4 regions of the Psychrobacter sp. T6-5 genome follow, and region 1 is predicted to be linked to each of the others. Evidence: predicted binding sites of a transcription regulator. Region 1 holds the regulator's gene; each other region holds the start of a gene.

What was found. Region 1 encodes PhoB, which activates phosphate uptake and scavenging genes when phosphate is short. Its sites were predicted from a motif close to TGTCATNAANCTGTCATAA; they were not measured.
Region 2: a site for PhoB is predicted at 2,853-2,871, ahead of ACTXGK_RS27515 (DNA translocase FtsK). Genes of this name have one in related genera too.
Region 3: a site for PhoB is predicted at 1,813-1,831, ahead of ACTXGK_RS18895 (porin). Genes of this name have one in related genera too.
Region 4: a site for PhoB is predicted at 2,444-2,462, ahead of pstS (phosphate ABC transporter substrate-binding protein PstS). Genes of this name have one in related genera too.

Annotation. Positions count from the first base shown of each region.
Region 1 is NZ_JBQQEY020000001.1:563,135-567,507, reverse strand. It holds gene ACTXGK_RS17080 (M23 family metallopeptidase) at 166-756, shown strand; gene phoR (phosphate regulon sensor histidine kinase PhoR) at 825-1,940, opposite strand; gene phoB (phosphate regulon transcriptional regulator PhoB) at 2,033-2,737, opposite strand; gene dtd (D-aminoacyl-tRNA deacylase) at 2,850-3,302, opposite strand; gene asd (archaetidylserine decarboxylase) at 3,432-4,268, shown strand; gene ACTXGK_RS17055 (HD domain-containing protein) at 4,363-4,373, opposite strand, start outside.
Region 2 is NZ_JBQQEY020000001.1:2,989,254-2,993,626, forward strand. It holds gene ACTXGK_RS27515 (DNA translocase FtsK) at 1-2,801, opposite strand, end outside; gene trxB (thioredoxin-disulfide reductase) at 3,348-4,370, shown strand; gene aat (leucyl/phenylalanyl-tRNA--protein transferase) at 4,371-4,373, shown strand, end outside.
Region 3 is NZ_JBQQEY020000001.1:981,060-985,432, reverse strand. It holds gene pyrG (CTP synthase) at 1-406, opposite strand, end outside; gene ACTXGK_RS18895 (porin) at 599-1,675, opposite strand; gene ACTXGK_RS18890 (malate synthase G) at 2,287-4,373, opposite strand, start outside.
Region 4 is NZ_JBQQEY020000001.1:89,750-94,122, forward strand. It holds gene pstC (phosphate ABC transporter permease subunit PstC) at 25-978, opposite strand; gene pstS (phosphate ABC transporter substrate-binding protein PstS) at 1,199-2,371, opposite strand; TPP riboswitch at 2,664-2,819, shown strand; gene thiC (phosphomethylpyrimidine synthase ThiC) at 3,068-4,373, shown strand, end outside.

The sequences.
Region 1 (4,373 bases):
CTCAACCGAAGCGTTAAGTAGACAAAATTATATTTGCTGTGCTTGTATTTAACTACATCTGTATTTATGGGGATAAAAGTCATAGATAACAATGCTATACATACCTTAGCAGATAGGGCTTTTATAATATTAGCTCATATAACATCAAACAGATAAGAGACATCAATGCTAGCAGATGGAAAAAGCCAACCACCGAAGCCTTCTTTTGTCAGTCGTGTACTTGGCGTACTGATTAAAGCGGTTGTATTGATAGGATTCTTATTTGTCTTTGATAAGCTGCTACCCAGCATTAGCGAGCAGACCCAATCATTTGTGGTCGCCAAGTGGCAACAGCTGAGTCTATTACAGCAAGAGCTGCCCACAGAAAACAGTCTCCCCAGTCCACTGCCAGAGAAAAACCTAACAGACACTTGGGGTGCGGCACGCAGTCAAGGACGCTCACATGAAGGCATCGATATCTTTGCAGAACGTGGCACGCCGATACAATCGACCACGCAGGGAATTGTGAGTAAGGTTGGTGAGAATAACTTGGGTGGGCGCGTGGTCGTTGTTGTAGGGCCTGGCGGTGCTGGTCATTATTACGCGCATCTAGAAGAATATGCCGATATTGCGCCCAATGATTGGGTTAATCAAGGCGATATTATCGGTTATGTGGGTGATAGCGGTAACGCAAAAGGGACACCGCCACATGTGCATTACGGTATTTATATTAATGGCAGTGCCGTAAATCCTTACCCGCTTTTGCAAAAAGACTAGGTATACTAAATTAGTCATGCTAAATAAATGCGCATGACGAGTCTAAACAATATGGGGCAAGGCCTGTACTAATTTGTCGCAGCCGACCTTACATACGCGGCTGGAAATACCACGCTAAATGTCGACCCCTCTCCCTCTACTGAGTCAATCTGTAACTGTGCCTCATGCTGATGCAAAACGTGCTTCACAATAGCCAAACCTAAGCCCGTACCGCCTGTGGCACGACTACGCCCTTTATCAATACGATAAAAGCGCTCTGTCAAACGCGCAATATGCTCTGGTGCAATACCAAGCCCATCGTCCTCAACCGCAAATCGGCACCCATCCGATGTCTGTGTCCAGCTGATGGTAATATTACCGCCTTTTGGCGTATATTTAATCGCATTGATGACCAGATTGGACAAAGCGCTGATCAAGTACACCTCCGACCCATATAACCCGTCATAAGTATCTATGTGCAAATGAATGGTGTGCTTGTACGCTTGGTTATATGCCTGCGCATCATCATAGATATTGGTGAGAAGTTTGGTCATATCGACATCATTAAACTCATGCGTCTCTTCGATTTCAATCTTGGAGAGCAGTAGTAAGTCATTTACGATTCGATTCATACGGGCTGTTTGCTGGGTCATCAGCTCAAAACCGCGACGCCACTGTGGCGGCATATCTGGCTGGTCAGAGAAGTTCTCCAAATAGCCCATCATCACTGTCAGTGGCGTGCGTAGCTCGTGGGAGACATTCGCCACAAAGTCTTGGCGCATTTGCTCTAAATGCTGTACGCGGGTCACGTCATAAATAAACAATAGCTTCTCATTACCAAAAGGCGTGAGCTCACACTTTAGATAACGGCTAGGATCGCGCCACGATTCTATATGGACACCATCGTTCGGCAGGGTGGTATTTTGATAGTACTGGCGAAACTCAGGCACGGTGATAAAGTCAAAAATACTTTGTCCTTTGTCAGCTGGCTGCAGTGATAGTAGATCCTGCGCTGCCTGATTCCACCACTCTAACCCATCCTCTTCATTCAGTAAGATGACCGCATCTCGCAATGCTCGCAGCGCACTTCTGATTTTCTCCAGTTGCTCCGCCGCATTTTGGCTAGCGATTTGTGCTGGCGCATCTTGCTGGTCATTATTATAGTTATGGTCTTTTTTCTTTTTTGCTGGCGCTATCTTGTTCATTTCTTATCCTTACCACTATCCGCTATTTTATTTATTGTTATGGTGGCATTGTTCGTACAAGATCAAGTTATAAAAAATCAACTCATAAAAGATTAGCTTGGCTCAATGAGACTAGAGAACCGATAGCCTGTACCGCGCACCGTTTGTATCAATGTATCACAATCATAAGGGCGCAATAGTTTACGTAGACGCTTGATATGTACATCAATGGTTCGATCTTCGATATAAACGTTACCGCCCCAAACCTGATCGAGCAGCTGCGTTCTTGTGTAGGCGCGCTCTGGGTGACTCATAAAAAATGCTAACAAGCGATATTCTGTCGGGCCGACCTCGATGACTTTTCCTGCGGCTGTCACGCGCTGGCTTTTGGTATCGAGACTCAGCTGACCAATTTCGATAGGCTTGTCGCTACTCATCGCGCTACTACGGCGCAAGACGGCTTTGATTCTGGAAATCAGCTCACGCGTCGAAAAAGGCTTGGTCATATAGTCATCTGCACCTGCGTCAAGGCCGTGAACCTTACTGTCTTCTTCGCTTTTGGCCGTTAGCATAATGACGGGGATCTCAGAGAGCATCTCATCGCTTTTGAGCATACGACAAAAATCAACACCGCTCTTGTCTCCGGGCAACATCCAATCTAATAATATTAATGACGGTCTATGATCGACCACTTGCTGATGCGCTTCTGATACGTCAGCCGCTTGTAGGCTATCAAACCCAGCCATTTCTAGCGTCATCACAACCATTTCACGAATCGCAGGTTCATCTTCAACAATCAAAATTTTCTCATTATACATAGGACATTCTCGGTGTTAGCGGACAAAATCTGGCATATAAAAAGGCGATAAATACTCACCAGTCTCTATCTATTAAACGGATTAATTATGACAGCCTGATGACACTCTGGTGTCAGATCTCCAATAGAAAATTAAGTGGTCCATCATTGACGCTTTCAACTTGCATATCAGCGCCAAACTGACCAGTGGCTACATTTGAATACTGGGTTTTGGCATAATCGATGAGTTGCTCGAACAGCGCTTGTGCCGCATCAGGTGCCATCGCGCCACCAAAGTCAGGGCGGCGACCTTTATCCGTTTTTGCCATCAGCGTAAATTGTGACACTAATAACAATCCACCATCAACTTGCTGGACGTTTTTATCCAGTTTACCAAATTTAGCAGGGTCGTCATCATTTTCAAAAATACGATAGGTCAAGATTTTGTCAATCATCCGCTGGGCGGCGGCGAAATCATCATCATGACCCAACCCAATATAGGCCAATACCCCATGATCAATTTTGCCAACACAATGCTCATCGATAGTGACGCTCGCACGGCTCACTCGTTGTATCAGTGCTTTCATTTACGACCTTCTTTATTTATAAATGGCTTACAGTTTATGGTCAGACAATAATACGCTGTCCATGATAAAATATGACCATTAACTTGCCTATGCAATAATGACATCACATCCTATTTTGGTAGCCTTATTATGAATGTATTTACCACCTTACAACAGCTGGTACCGCAGCAGCAACTCAGTAAAGTCGCTGGACGTTTGGCCGCCAGTCGTCATCCTTATGTCAAACGTACCTTTATCCGTGGTTTTGCCAAAGCTTATAACATCAGCTTAGATGAGTATGAGCGCCAGAGCCTCAACGCTTATGAGAGTTTTAATGACTTTTTTACCCGTGAGCTAAAAGAAGATGCTCGCACCATCGATACCACTGCAAACGGCATCGTAAGTCCTGCTGACGGCATTATCTCTCAGCTTGGACAAATTAAAGATCATAAAATGCTACAAGCCAAAGGTCGTCATTATGACGTTGGCCAATTGCTTGCTGATAGCGAAGATGGCAGTTATTTTGCCGATGGTAGCTTTGCAACAATCTATCTAGCACCTAGCAACTATCATCGTGTTCATATGCCATTTACTGGTACGCTAACCAAGACTCGCTACGTCCCTGGTACACTGTTTTCGGTCAACAATACCACGGCAGCTAATGTGCCGGACTTGTTTGCGCGTAATGAGCGTCTGGTCTGCATGTTTGATACCAAGTATGGCAAAGCAGCCGTTGTCATGGTAGGCGCGATGATTGTCGCTGGTATCGAAACTGTCGCGACAGGTAAGATTGCTCGCACGGATGATATACAGGAAGCGGATCACGATATGCAGTTTGCGGCAGGCGAAGAGCTTGGTCGTTTTTATTTAGGCTCAACGGCTATCGTAGTGTTGCCAAAAGCAGCAAAAGCTGACTGGCTAGATAGTATGAATGCCAATAGCGTGGTACAAATGGGCCAACTATTGGGAATGGCAAACGCTCAGTAGCATGACTGTGTAAAAGCGCCCAAGAATATCAGCCCAGTGAAGCATAGATCACAATGCTCAACTGGGCTTTTTTATGCCTAGCGTTTTTATAGATTTACGCGTCGA
Region 2 (4,373 bases), 2.4 Mb from region 1:
ATCAAACCCGTAATGACATCGACTGATGGACGCTGAGTAGCTAACATCAAGTGAATACCAGCAGCACGTGATTTTTGCGCCAAGCGCGTGATTAACTCTTCGGCTTGCTTACCCACCTGCATGATCATATCGGCAAACTCATCCGCGACAATAACAATCATCGGTAAGGTTTTGAGCTTTGGCGCTTGGCTGATACTCACGCTGTCATTCGGTCGCCAGAGAGGATCAAGCATTGGATTGCCTGACTTTTCTGCCGCGATGACTTTTTTATTAAACTCATTGAGCTTACGAACCTTGAGTAAGCTCATTAGCTGATAACGACGTTCCATCTCGGCCACGCACCATGACAAGCTGCTAGCAGCCTCGGTCATATCGGTGACAACGGGCGTTAGTAGATGTGGAATGTCATTATAGTTAGCCAGCTCGAGCTGCTTTGGATCAATCAAGATCAGACGCAGCTCATTAGGCGTGTACTTGAGTAACATCGATAATAGCATCGAGTTGACCAGTACAGATTTACCAGAGCCTGTGGTACCAGCGACCAGCATGTGCGGTGCGCGAGCAAGGTCAGTAATGATGGGGTTGCCACCGATGTCTTTACCCATCGCCATACTGATTTGTGCTTTAGGATCTTTAAACTTTTCGGTATTCAATAGTTCAATCAAGCGCACCATTTCACGTTTCTTATTGGGCACTTCGATACCGATATACGGCTTACCAGGGATGACCTCGACCACACGCAATGAGGCCATCGATAATGAGCGCGCCAAGTCACGCGAAATACCAGTGACTTTACTTGCCTTTACGCCAGCCGCAAGCTCGACTTCAAAGCGAGTTACGACAGGCCCTGGGATAGCGTTGACGACGTTGGCTTTTACATTGAACTCTTGGAGCTTGATCTCTAACAATTCAGATAATTGCTCAAGCTCAGCAATGGTATAGCTAGGCTTACGGTCAGGGTCAGGCTTGTCCAATATAGACACATCTGGAATAGGGGTTAGGCTACTGCGATAGGCAGCCGTCTGCATCGAGCGTGATTTTTGACTGAACGCCGCATCGTCACTGATATGCGGCATAACTGGTGCACTGGTGTCGTCAGTAGCATCATCCTCCGGCATCATGTCAGTGATATGGTTGCTACTATCACCTTCTGGTACCGCAAAGCTGACGGATGGTTTAGCTGGGGCTACAGGCTGCGTATTTGAGGCCGAACTGACCGCTTCCACAGTTGGCGCCGCTTTTGGATTGGCAGGCGGCGTATTGGTTGGGGTCATGTCAGAGACGCCTGACACTGGCGGAGCGACTTCTATCGATGACTGAGCCGTTGAGATTTCAGACACAGATAGTGAATCATCACTATGTGGCAGTTCATTCTGTTCATGAGAGGATGCATTTGAAAAACTAGGAGTCATTTCAGGCGCAGGCTTTGATCGCGCTTCTTGCGCTGGCTGCTCAGTAACATGGGTTGTAGCAGGCTCTATATCGCCATGCTCAGCCAACCACGCTTCTGCTAACTTATCGACATCCCCCGTTGTATCATCTGGGTAAGAATCCTCCGGCTCATTGATAGCTTGATTGACAGCTTTACCATTCGTTGATTCATCCATTGATGGTTGAGTAGCTTTTTCTAGATTAGATAGATCTGCTGCCTCTAACATCGGTGCTGCCACAGATGTTTGTACTGCTTCTTCTAGTGACACGTCAGTGACGACTTCACTCTGTGCATAGTTAGGCACAGTAGAATTATCTATGCTGTTAGTGCTATAAGCCATCTGTTCACGCGCGAGCAAATCATCAACCGTATTTGCATCATTCCACGCAAAGCTTGGCTCAACTTTACGAGCAGGCGCTACGGTAGGGTTTGATATCGCCGATGTGTTTGTATCACTGACTGTATTGCCAACCGTAGCATTAGTAGTCGCTGCGGTCGCGTATTGTGGCTCACTTTTTTCATCGCTAGACGTAGCTGCTGCTTTTGCTGTCGCCATAGAGGCTTTCATACTATCAGCCAATCCTGACGTCGACAAAAAATCTGACAATACGTTGCTGAATCTGCCACTATTATCTACTGCGTGAGCTCTATTCGCATCGTCAGCTGATTGCAGCTCAAGTGGCAGCTGCTCGTATTCGGCTGTTTGATTGGGATTGTTTTCTGTGATGTTATCAGCGTTTTGTGAGACATTACTTTGTTGATCCGCTTGAACCGTGTCTTTATTTTTCAACCCTGAGCCATGCCAAGATAATGCTGTAATCTTCTGATATATAGCAAGCCAATGGATGTTAAAGGCAAAGGTAGCCGTAATCACGACAAATACCGCCAAGAAAACCACACTCCCCCACTGCGATAACAACTGTGCCAAACGTTCCTGCAACTCAAGACCGATGATACCGCCAGCCACGCCCTCAAGTCCCGTTGAGGCAGGATTGGCTACTTGCTGAACCAAGGCAACCAGTTGTGCAAATAATGCACTGGCGCTCAACAGCAAAAACACATAAGCGACCAGTCGCATGAGCCAAAACGTCGGCTTATTGTCCCACCAAATAAGGATAGACTCATAAACCACAAACGCTAAAAACCACCATGCACCATAGCCAAAAAAGCTATAGAGCAAGTCGGACAACCAAGCGCCCGTCTGCCCACCCATATTGTTAATGGTCGTCATATCACTACTGATGTGCGACCAGCTAGGATCATTGCCTGTGTAAGTCATCAAAATAACAAACAAATAAACAGCCAGTATTAACCCAAGGAGGGTAAATATTCCCTTTTTTAAATACTCAATAAGCGGTGCTGATATCACGTAAAATCTGCCTTGTTGTTAATACTAAATGGTCGCCAGTGCATGACTAAGTCTAATCATGCTGACATAAAGTGCTGACATATAAAGGTACCTAGCAAAGTGTTTGGTTGAGATTCACCTCTCAAAAGGCCTGAGCATAGCAGTCATCGCTTAAGCTCTGCCACACTTGGCATAACTTCTTATAATAACAAATACATAGGTACAGTGGCGACACTCTTATAAAGAAAGCGTGCAAGAAAGTAAATCAATGTACGATTTGCGCAAAAAATCTGCGAATAATCCAAAAGTTACTAACAGAATACTGCTAACAATTTTGTATAGACCCTATAAAATACCAGCTGTTTCTAGCACGAGTATTTCAAGGTTATTATGCTTTGATTCTAATGATAGCTGTGTTTGTTTTAGCAAACTTGCACTTTTTGCTATCTACCCTTATGTTATTATCACACAGCAATTAGAAAAACCATATTAGTAGCAACGCTTGACGTTTTTTTATTATATTTATAACTCATATTTTTCATTCGTATATTTAGAAAGGAACAACTCATGGCAACTGACACTACTGCTCCACGTCACGAAAAGCTCATCATTTTAGGCTCAGGCCCTGCCGGTTACTCTGCTGCGGTCTATGCAGCACGCGCCAATCTTAAGCCTGTTATGGTAACGGGTATGGAAGTGGGTGGCCAATTAACTACCACCACTGAAGTCGATAACTGGCCAGGCGATGCACATGATTTGACCGGTCCTGCATTGATGGAGCGTATGAAGGCACATGCTGAGCGTTTCGGTACAGAATTGGTTTACGACCATATCAATGATGTTAACTTGAATGTACGACCTTTTGAGCTGTCAGGTAACAACGGCACCTATACTTGTGATGCCCTGATTATCTCAACAGGTGCCTCTGCTCAGTACCTAGGTCTAGAATCAGAAACCAAATTTAAAGGGCTTGGCGTATCCGCTTGTGCCACTTGTGACGGTTTCTTTTATAAAGATCAAAAAGTCGCCGTGATTGGCGGTGGTAATACGGCAGTCGAAGAGGCCTTATACCTCTCTAACATTGCTTCTGAAGTGACTTTAGTGCATCGCCGTGATAGCTTACGCTCTGAAAAAATCCTACAAGACAAGCTGTTTGAAAAAGCCAAAAACGGTAACGTCAAAATCGAATGGAACCATCAAGTCAAAGAAGTCGTCGGTGATGACATGGGCGTCAATGGTGTCGTTATCGAATCAATGATTGATGGCAGCACCAAACAACTAGATACAATGGGTATGTTTGTCGCCATCGGTCATAAGCCTAATACCGACCTATTCAAAGGTCAATTGGATATGAAAGATGGCTATCTGGTCGTCAATAGTGGTCTTAATGGTAATGCCACGCAAACCAGTATCGAAGGTGTGTTTGCCGCAGGTGACGTGGCTGATCATGTCTATCGTCAAGCTATTACCTCTGCTGGTACTGGCTGTATGGCAGCGCTGGATGCTGAGAAGTACTTAGATGCTATCGGTGAGGCAACGGCGAAAGACCATACGTATGCCTCAACCCTGACTGCTGATCAAGAAGACTAAATG
Region 3 (4,373 bases), 420 kb from region 1:
TATCGTAGCCTTCGCCACTAGCAAGAATTTTACTTTTGATTTCATCGGTAATATGCGGAATAACCTGTACCGTACCGCCTAGATATTCACCGCGACGTTCTTTATTCAAAACGTTTTGATAAATACGGCCGCTAGTAAAGTTATTACTTTTACTCATTTTTGAGTGACGTAAAAAACGCTCGTAATAACCCAAATCCAAATCAGTCTCTGCACCATCTTCGGTGACGAACACCTCACCATGCTGAAACGGACTCATCGTACCTGGATCGACGTTGATGTACGGATCCATTTTGGTCATCGTGACAGTCACGCCACGTGCTTCTAAGACCGCTGCAAGAGAGGCTGCGGTGATACCTTTTCCTAGTGAGGACACTACCCCACCGGTCACGAATATAAACTTGGTCATAGTACTCTGTCGGTAATTGGTAAAGAAGGATTTTACTAAAAATACGCCATAAAATATAGGGCAAAAATGCAAACTATCTGAAACTCTTATTTTTCACGCTGATGATAAACATTTTTCTGTTATTCATACTCTATACAACAAAAAAACTCACCCCGAAGGATGAGTTTTTTTAACGTCAGATTCTAGTTCATACTAGAATAAGTATTCTAGGCCAGCACCAACTACAACTACTTGTGCATCACCGTTTGACGTTTCGAATATATCCTTCTGAGTGTCAACGTCTTTAACACCAGTATTGTATGTATATCCAACATTATCAGCATTGTTTACGCCAGCATAGGCATGAGCAATGATGTTATCTTTGTACATGTATTTACCACCAACAACGATCTGATCTGAATCTGAATTGTTAAAACCATTCAAGTTGTCAGTTTTGTTGTACTGTGCGTATACAGATGCTGGACGAGCAAAGTTATTTAGACCCATTTGAGCGCTAACAACTAGACCTTTCTCGTCTTTATCGCCACCATCATAGTCGCCTACTTGGTACAATGCACCTAATTGTACTGGGTAAGCCATGTATTTGCCTAGATCAACAGTCGCTGTACCACGGATGATATCACCATCGATGTTCTGATCTTTATCGTATGCAATACCAGCTGTGAAGCCAGTACCTTGATCGAATAACATAGCAACGCCAAAGCCTGCGTCGTCATTACTATTTTGATCATCAGAGCTATACATTGCAGAAAGCTGTAACGGTAGTCCATCGTATTTTGGTGCAGTCCAAATGATTGAACTATTGATACGGTTACTATCCGCCATATTTAGAGCACTAACAACTTCACTTTCATTTTGAGTTTGGCCTAGATTATCCCAGTAACCTTGGTTAACAACAACATTGTCAATACGAGCTAAGCTTGATTGGTTCTTACCAACGCGGAACTCACCAAATTGCTTGTTCACAATACCAAGATATGTATCACGGTTAGTGAAAGTAGCGTTATCACCATCAAGGCTTGTGCCATACTCTAAACGATAAATAACATCAGTATTAGCAGTCATGGCTTCAGAGCCTTTAAGACCGATACGTGAAGCATGAGAGTTAATCTGCACTGTATCTTCGTCATACATGTTGCCAGCAGGACCATCAAATTCAGCATTCTCATAGTCAGCTGCTAAAAAAGCTTTACCGTATAGGGTTGGTGCTGCGTTTGCTGCTGATACAGATAGGGCTGCGATTGCTGTAGCTAAAAGTAGTTTTTTCATGGGGTATCTCCACTTTACAATTGTAGTAATGAGCAAGCTATTATTAGCTGGCGCCCATAATGGTATCGTCACAAATCCTCAAAGATATAATGTGTAACTGGCTACCGAGATTAGTCAGAAACAAGTGTGGCGAATCTTTATTACAGCAAGATGAAAAGAACAATAATTTACATGACTGGGATTAAGAGCGTAACTGCCGTGTAACCTGTTGTCTTTATCACTCCATTGCGTAACATCCGTTACCAAACTCATACTTCGAGTACAAGCATAACAACTTTGACATAATTTGCAACATATTTTTTCGCTTTTTCGATACACCCGGTATCAAATGACAAGTAATCTATAAAATCCAAATAGCCACAAGAAAAAGCGCTATCTACTCAAGCAGATAGCGCTTTTATTGATTAATATTATTACTTATAATATTAAAATTTTTTAATAAAAACAAAGCAATTGCCCAAAAATGAGCGCTACCTATTGATAAATAAATAACGCTCATGAAGAATAGGCTAACGTATTTATGACATATTTAGAGTCACAAACGAGCAAGATTAGATACTATGCCTTGGATTTCAGCATACGCTAAAATACCCATTGCTGAATCTACTTCTCTAAGCATTGGCTTTTAGATCAAGGCGCGCTTGATGCAACAATGGTTCAGTATAACCACTAGGCTGCGCGCGTCCCTTGAAGACCAAATCACAGGCTGCTTTGAATGCATAAGAGTTATCAAAGTTATCTGCCATTGGCTGGTAATCACTATCGCCTGCATTTTGTTCGTCGACGACTTTTGCCATACGTTTCATCGTATCCATCACTTGCTGCTCGCTCACCACGTCATGATGCAACCAGTTGGCAATATGCTGGCTAGAGATACGTAAGGTGGCGCGATCTTCCATTAAGCCGACATCATTGATATCAGGTACTTTAGAACAGCCTACGCCTTGGTTTACCCAGCGTACTACATACCCTAAGATACCTTGAGCATTGTTTTCAAGCTCTTGCTGCTTTTCTTCCTCTGTCCAGTTGGTATTTTTTGCTAATGGAATGGTCAAAATATCATCTAAGCTGGCACGCTCACGCGACTTTAAGCTATCTTGCACATCGGCCACGCTGACTTGATGATAGTGTATGCTATGTAAGGTAGCACCCGTTGGTGATGGTACCCAAGCCGTACTGGCACCAGATTTAGGATGAGCCGCCTTAGTATCCATCATCTCTTTCATTTCATCAGGTTTGGCCCACATGCCTTTACCAATTTGAGCATGACCTTGCAAACCAGTCTCTAGACCGATATCGACGTTCCACTGCTCGTAAGCGGGTTGCCATGCTTGCGACTTCATGTCGCCTTTTGGCACAAATGGACCAGCATTCATACTGGTGTGCATCTCATCACCGGTGCGATCTAGGAAACCTGTGTTAATGAAAATAACGCGTTCTTTTGCTTGGCGAATCGCTTCTTTTAGATTGACCGTCATACGGCGCTCTTCGTCCATGATACCGATTTTGAGCGTATTACGCTCTAGACCTAGCAAGTCTTCTGATGCATTGAATAAATCATTGGCCATTTTGACTTCTTCAGGGCCGTGCATTTTTGGCTTAACAATATACATAGAGCCTTGGCGTGAGTTTGATAGCTCGTTTTTGCCTTTGATATCATTGAGTGACAACAGTGGCGTGATTAAACCATCCATTAAGCCTTCAAATATTTGCTCTTGGCCATTGCCTAAATCAACCAAAATTGCGGGGTTCTGCATGAGATGACCCACGTTACGAATCAGCAATAGCGAACGCCCTGGCAAAATTAGTTTGTCGCCATCAGGTGTATTATATTCACGATCTGGGTTTTGTTTGCGAGTACGGGTTTTGCCACCTTTTTCAAAGGTTTCTTGTAGATCGCTATTCATCAACCCAAGCCAGTTACGATAGACTTCCACTTTTTCTTCCGCATCTACAGCAGCGACCGAATCTTCACAATCTTGAATCGCGGTCATGGCTGACTCAAGTAGCACGTCTTTGATATTTGCTGGGTCATCTTTGCCAACTGGATGATTACTATCAATCTGAATCTCAGCATGTAAGCCATTATTCTTTAGTAGTACACCAGTAGGCTGTTCAGCATCACCGACGAAACCGACAAATTTGCTAGTATCTTTTAACTCTGTGCTGCTATCACCTTGTGCGACTTCAAGCTTGCCATCGACCACTTTAAAACCAGTCACATCATTGTATGAACCGGATGCGAGCGTGAAATGCTCATCTAGGAACGCTTTGGCATAGGCCACAACCGCAGCGCCGCGCTTAGGATTATAACTGCCTGTCGCTTCTTGTCCATTGTCATCACTGATCACATCTGTGCCGTACAAGGCATCATATAGGCTGCCCCAACGCGCATTGGTCGCATTTAATGCATAACGAGCATTACGTACTGGTACGACCAGCTGCGGACCTGCGATATGAGCAATTTCGTCATCGACATTTTCTGTACTGACCGTAAAGTCATCACCTTCTGGCAGTAGATAACCAATCTCTTGCAAGAATGTCTTATAAGCTGGATAATCGATTTCGCCATCTTTTGCAGGGTGTTGTAGGTGCCACTGGTCAATCTGTGCTTGAATCTTGTCTCGTTTTTCTAGTAACGCTTTATTACGTGGCGTAAATTCCTTAATAACCTTCTCAAAACCTGACCAATAACTGT
Region 4 (4,373 bases), 470 kb from region 1:
AGGTCTCATAAGTCCTTTTCGGACTTATCGATTACCTGCTTTGTGATCCATGCGCATGAGCATTAATTTGGCCAAAGACAGCACAATGAAGGTGATGACAAACAAGATTAAGCCTAGATGTAGTAAAGATGCCAAATGCAGCTCGCTCGACGCTTCGGCAAACTCGTTGGCCAATGCCGAAGTGATGGTCACACCAGAGGTAAATAGGCTTGGGCTGATATTGAACGCATTACCGATTAAGAAGGTCACTGCCATGGTCTCACCCAATGCACGACCAAGACCCAAGATTACGCCACCAACGACACCAGCTTTGGTATAAGGCAGGATAATCTTGAACATGACTTCCCACGTCGTCGCACCCATACCGTAGGCGGATTCTTTGAGTAGATCTGGCACGACAGAGAAAACATCACGCATGGTGGCCGCGATAAAAGGAATAATCATAATGGCAAGTACCAAAGACGCGGTAAACATCCCTAGCCCCATGGGCGCGCCTGTAAACAGCTTACCGATGATAGGTAGCGGGCCAACATGCTCAATAAACCATGGCTGAATGTGCTCACCAAAGAAAGGCGCAAATACGAACAGACCCCACATACCATAAATGATAGAAGGAATACCCGCCAATAGCTCAATGGCAATACCAAGCGGTTTTTTGAGGAACTTAGGGCACATTTCGGTCAAAAATATCGCGATACCAAAACTGACTGGTACAGCGATAGCGATGGCGATAAATGACGTCACTAAGGTGCCGTAAATAGGCGCTAGTGCACCATACTCATTGGCGACCGTATCCCAATTATTACTGGTATAAAACCCCAGACCAAACTCTTGAATGCTCGGCCATGCCCCAACAATAAGAGACACCAAAATGCCCCCTAAAGATAGGAGGACGAGTATGGCAAACGCTTTGGTAGAGTTGACAAATAAAGCGTCGTAACGTTTTTGTTTAGCCAGTTGGGACCTTAAGTCTGTCATAAGTGTCTCAGCATTGAATGGGTGAATTCAAAAAACCAGAATGTTTATTTCGTTTTATGACAGCAAACGCAACTTGTATCATTACTAATGGTTATCGTGAAATATCGCGATTAGTCTTTTGGTCAAATTTGCTGTGATAAAACCTCTCAAACCACTACCGGAGAATAGTGGCTTAAGAGGGAATTAAAGAGATTAGTAAACAATGGCTAGCATCAGGAGATTACTGAGCAGCCTTATAAACCGGCTGTCCATCACTACCTTTTACTTCGTTCCATTTCTCTTTGAATAAGGCCACTGCTGTATCAGAGAACGGGACATAATCTAATGCCATGGCATCATCATCACCTTGGGTATAAGCCCAGTCAAAGAAGTTCAACACACCAGCCACTTGCTGAGGATTCTCTGGTTGCTTGTGTACTAAGATGAAAGTAGCAGCAGCGATCGGCCATGCTTGATCCGTCTCAGAGTTGGTGATGACTTTATAAAAGCCTTCTTGTTGTGACCAATCGATGTCACCAGCGGCTGCAAAGGTTTCAGCAGATGGCTGGACAACGTTACCCGCTGCGTTTTTCAATGCCGTATGTGACATATTGTTTTGCTTGGCGTACGCATACTCAACATAGCCGATAGAGTTTTTCATACGGTTGACGTAGCTTGAAACGCCTTCGTTACCTTTACCACCTGCACCAGTCGCAGAGGTTGGCCACTTAACGGTTTTATCAACACCAACGGTATCTTTCCAATCTGGTGATACTTTGGCTAGATAATCTGTGAAGTTAAACGTCGTACCTGAACCGTCTGAGCGGAATACCGTGGTGATGGCCGCATCTGGCAAGGTCAAATCTGGGTTCATGGCTTTGATCGCAGGATCATTCCAGTTATTGATTTTACCCAAATAGATATTTGCTAAGGTTTCGCCATCTAATTTCAACTGACCTGGCTCAACGCCATCAATATTAACGATTGGCACAACGCCGCCTATAACGGTTGGGAACTGAATAAGACCAGACTCTTCAAGCTCTTCTGGCGTCAATGGCGCATCAGAAGCACCGAAATCGACGGTTTTTGATTGGATTTGCTTGATACCGCCAGATGAGCCAATCGACTGATAGTTGACTTGGCCGCCAGTAGCAGCGTTATAGTCATAAGACCATTTGGCATAGATAGGCTGCGGGAATGACGCACCTGCACCCGTGATATTCATTGCGATATTTTCAGCAGATTTAAAACCGGTGTCAGCAGAAGGCGTTGCCTGAGTCTGAGTGGTTGTTTCAGCCGTGGTAGCGGCACTACTGCTAGTATCAGCAGCTGGTTCTGTCGTCTCTGTTGACTTGTTGCACGCCGTAAGCATTAATGTACAACTGACGGCCACTGCTAATAACGAATAACGCATGTAGGACTCCTGAAGTTTAACAACGATATAAAAAAGCATTGTTTGTGATATGCGTGCTATCTTGCCAAATCTTTATGACAGTTTAATGACAACCTCTACAATCTTTCATCCGCTTTACATAATATTCAGATAAGCACTCTAAGTCTCAGTAATATCAGGTAATTTTGATAACCATTACTAAGAATCCATGCTCATAACCATACCAAGTAGCAAACTCAAAGTCTGATGTTTTCATTTAAATATCATTAGCCGTTAACACAGAATTTTGTTAGTATGAAAGGGATTTACAACACTGACAGACTCGGGGTGCGGTGTAGCATTGGCCTACTTTATTAAACGTTTATAGTTAAACATTGATAAAAGTAGCCGCCTATCTACATTCGCTGAGAGATCACCCGCCGAACCTGATGCGGTTAGTACCGACGCAGGGAAGTCTTAAGCACTTTGTTATTGATGACAAAGGACGCGTAGAAATACCTTTTTATCATCGCTATTGTCTAACGATGCATGTCGCATAAATGGATAACGAGAGAAGATAGAAAGCTGCGTCCACTATTTGACGACCATTAGCCGCGACGATACTTTTTAGTCGCTGTTAGGTGTCGATAATATAAATTTGTCTGAATGACGACTGCTTGCCCCCGCAGCTACTGGCGGTGTTGCTTTTATTCAAAAACCAACACGCTAGGACAGCATATGACTACTTTAGACAACACCTCTTTAGACAGTGCCTCAGCTGCACAAACGCATAACCCAGCCAACAACATACCTCTTACCTCAGACTCTACTGACAACGTCAAAGCCGATAAAAAAGCCGACGCGCTAAAGACGCCTGCCCACCGCGCCGCAAGCGATGCGCGCTTCGAAGAAGATGCGCGCGATTTGCATCGCATCCTACCCGCCTCTCGCAAAGTCTATATCGAAGGCTCACGACCTGATATCCAAGTACCGATGCGTGAAATCAGCTTGGCTGACACGCCTGTTGGCGGTACGGGCGACAAAGATGGCGAGCACAATCCGCCTTTTTATGTCTACGATACCTCAGGCGTCTATACCGATCCCAATGTCGAGATCGACCTCACTCGTGGACTGCCAAAACTGCGTGAAAACTGGATCACTGAGCGTGGTGATACCGAGCAACTAAGCGGTCTATCTAGCTCATACGGGCAAGCACGTGCTCGCGACATCAGTACTGCCAACTTAAGATTTGCCCATATTGACAAACCACGCCGTGCCAAAGCAGGACAGAACGCCACGCAGATGTACTACGCGCGCCGAGGCATCATCACCCCTGAGATGGAATATATCGCGATACGTGAGACGCAAAAGCAGCATGAACTGACCGATATGCGTCAACATGAGGGTGAGAGCTTCGGTGCCAATACGCCCAAAATTATCACCCCTGAGTTTGTCCGTGATGAAGTGGCGGCTGGACGCGCCATTATCCCCAACAACATCAACCACCCTGAGTCTGAGCCGATGATTATCGGGCGCAATTTTTTGGTGAAAATCAATGCCAATATCGGTAACTCAGCGCTAGGCTCATCGATTGATGAAGAAGTGTCCAAAATGACGTGGGCAACACGTTGGGGCGCGGATACCATCATGGATTTATCGACAGGTAATCATATTCATGAAACTCGTGAATGGCTAATTCGCAACTCGCCTGTGCCGATTGGTACCGTACCGATTTATCAAGCGCTAGAAAAAGTCGATGGCGTCGCTGAAGATCTGACGTGGGAGATATTCCGTGATACGTTGATTGAGCAAGCAGAGCAAGGCGTAGATTACTTCACCATTCACGCAGGCGTCCTACTACGCTATGTACCGCTGACCGCAAAACGCCTAACGGGTATCGTTTCACGCGGCGGCTCTATCATGGCGCAGTGGTGTCTGGCACACCACAAAGAGAGCTTTTTATACACCCATTTCGAAGATATCTGCGAGATTATGAAGCAGTACGATGTGGCGTTCAGCTTGGGTGATGGCCTACGTCCCGGCT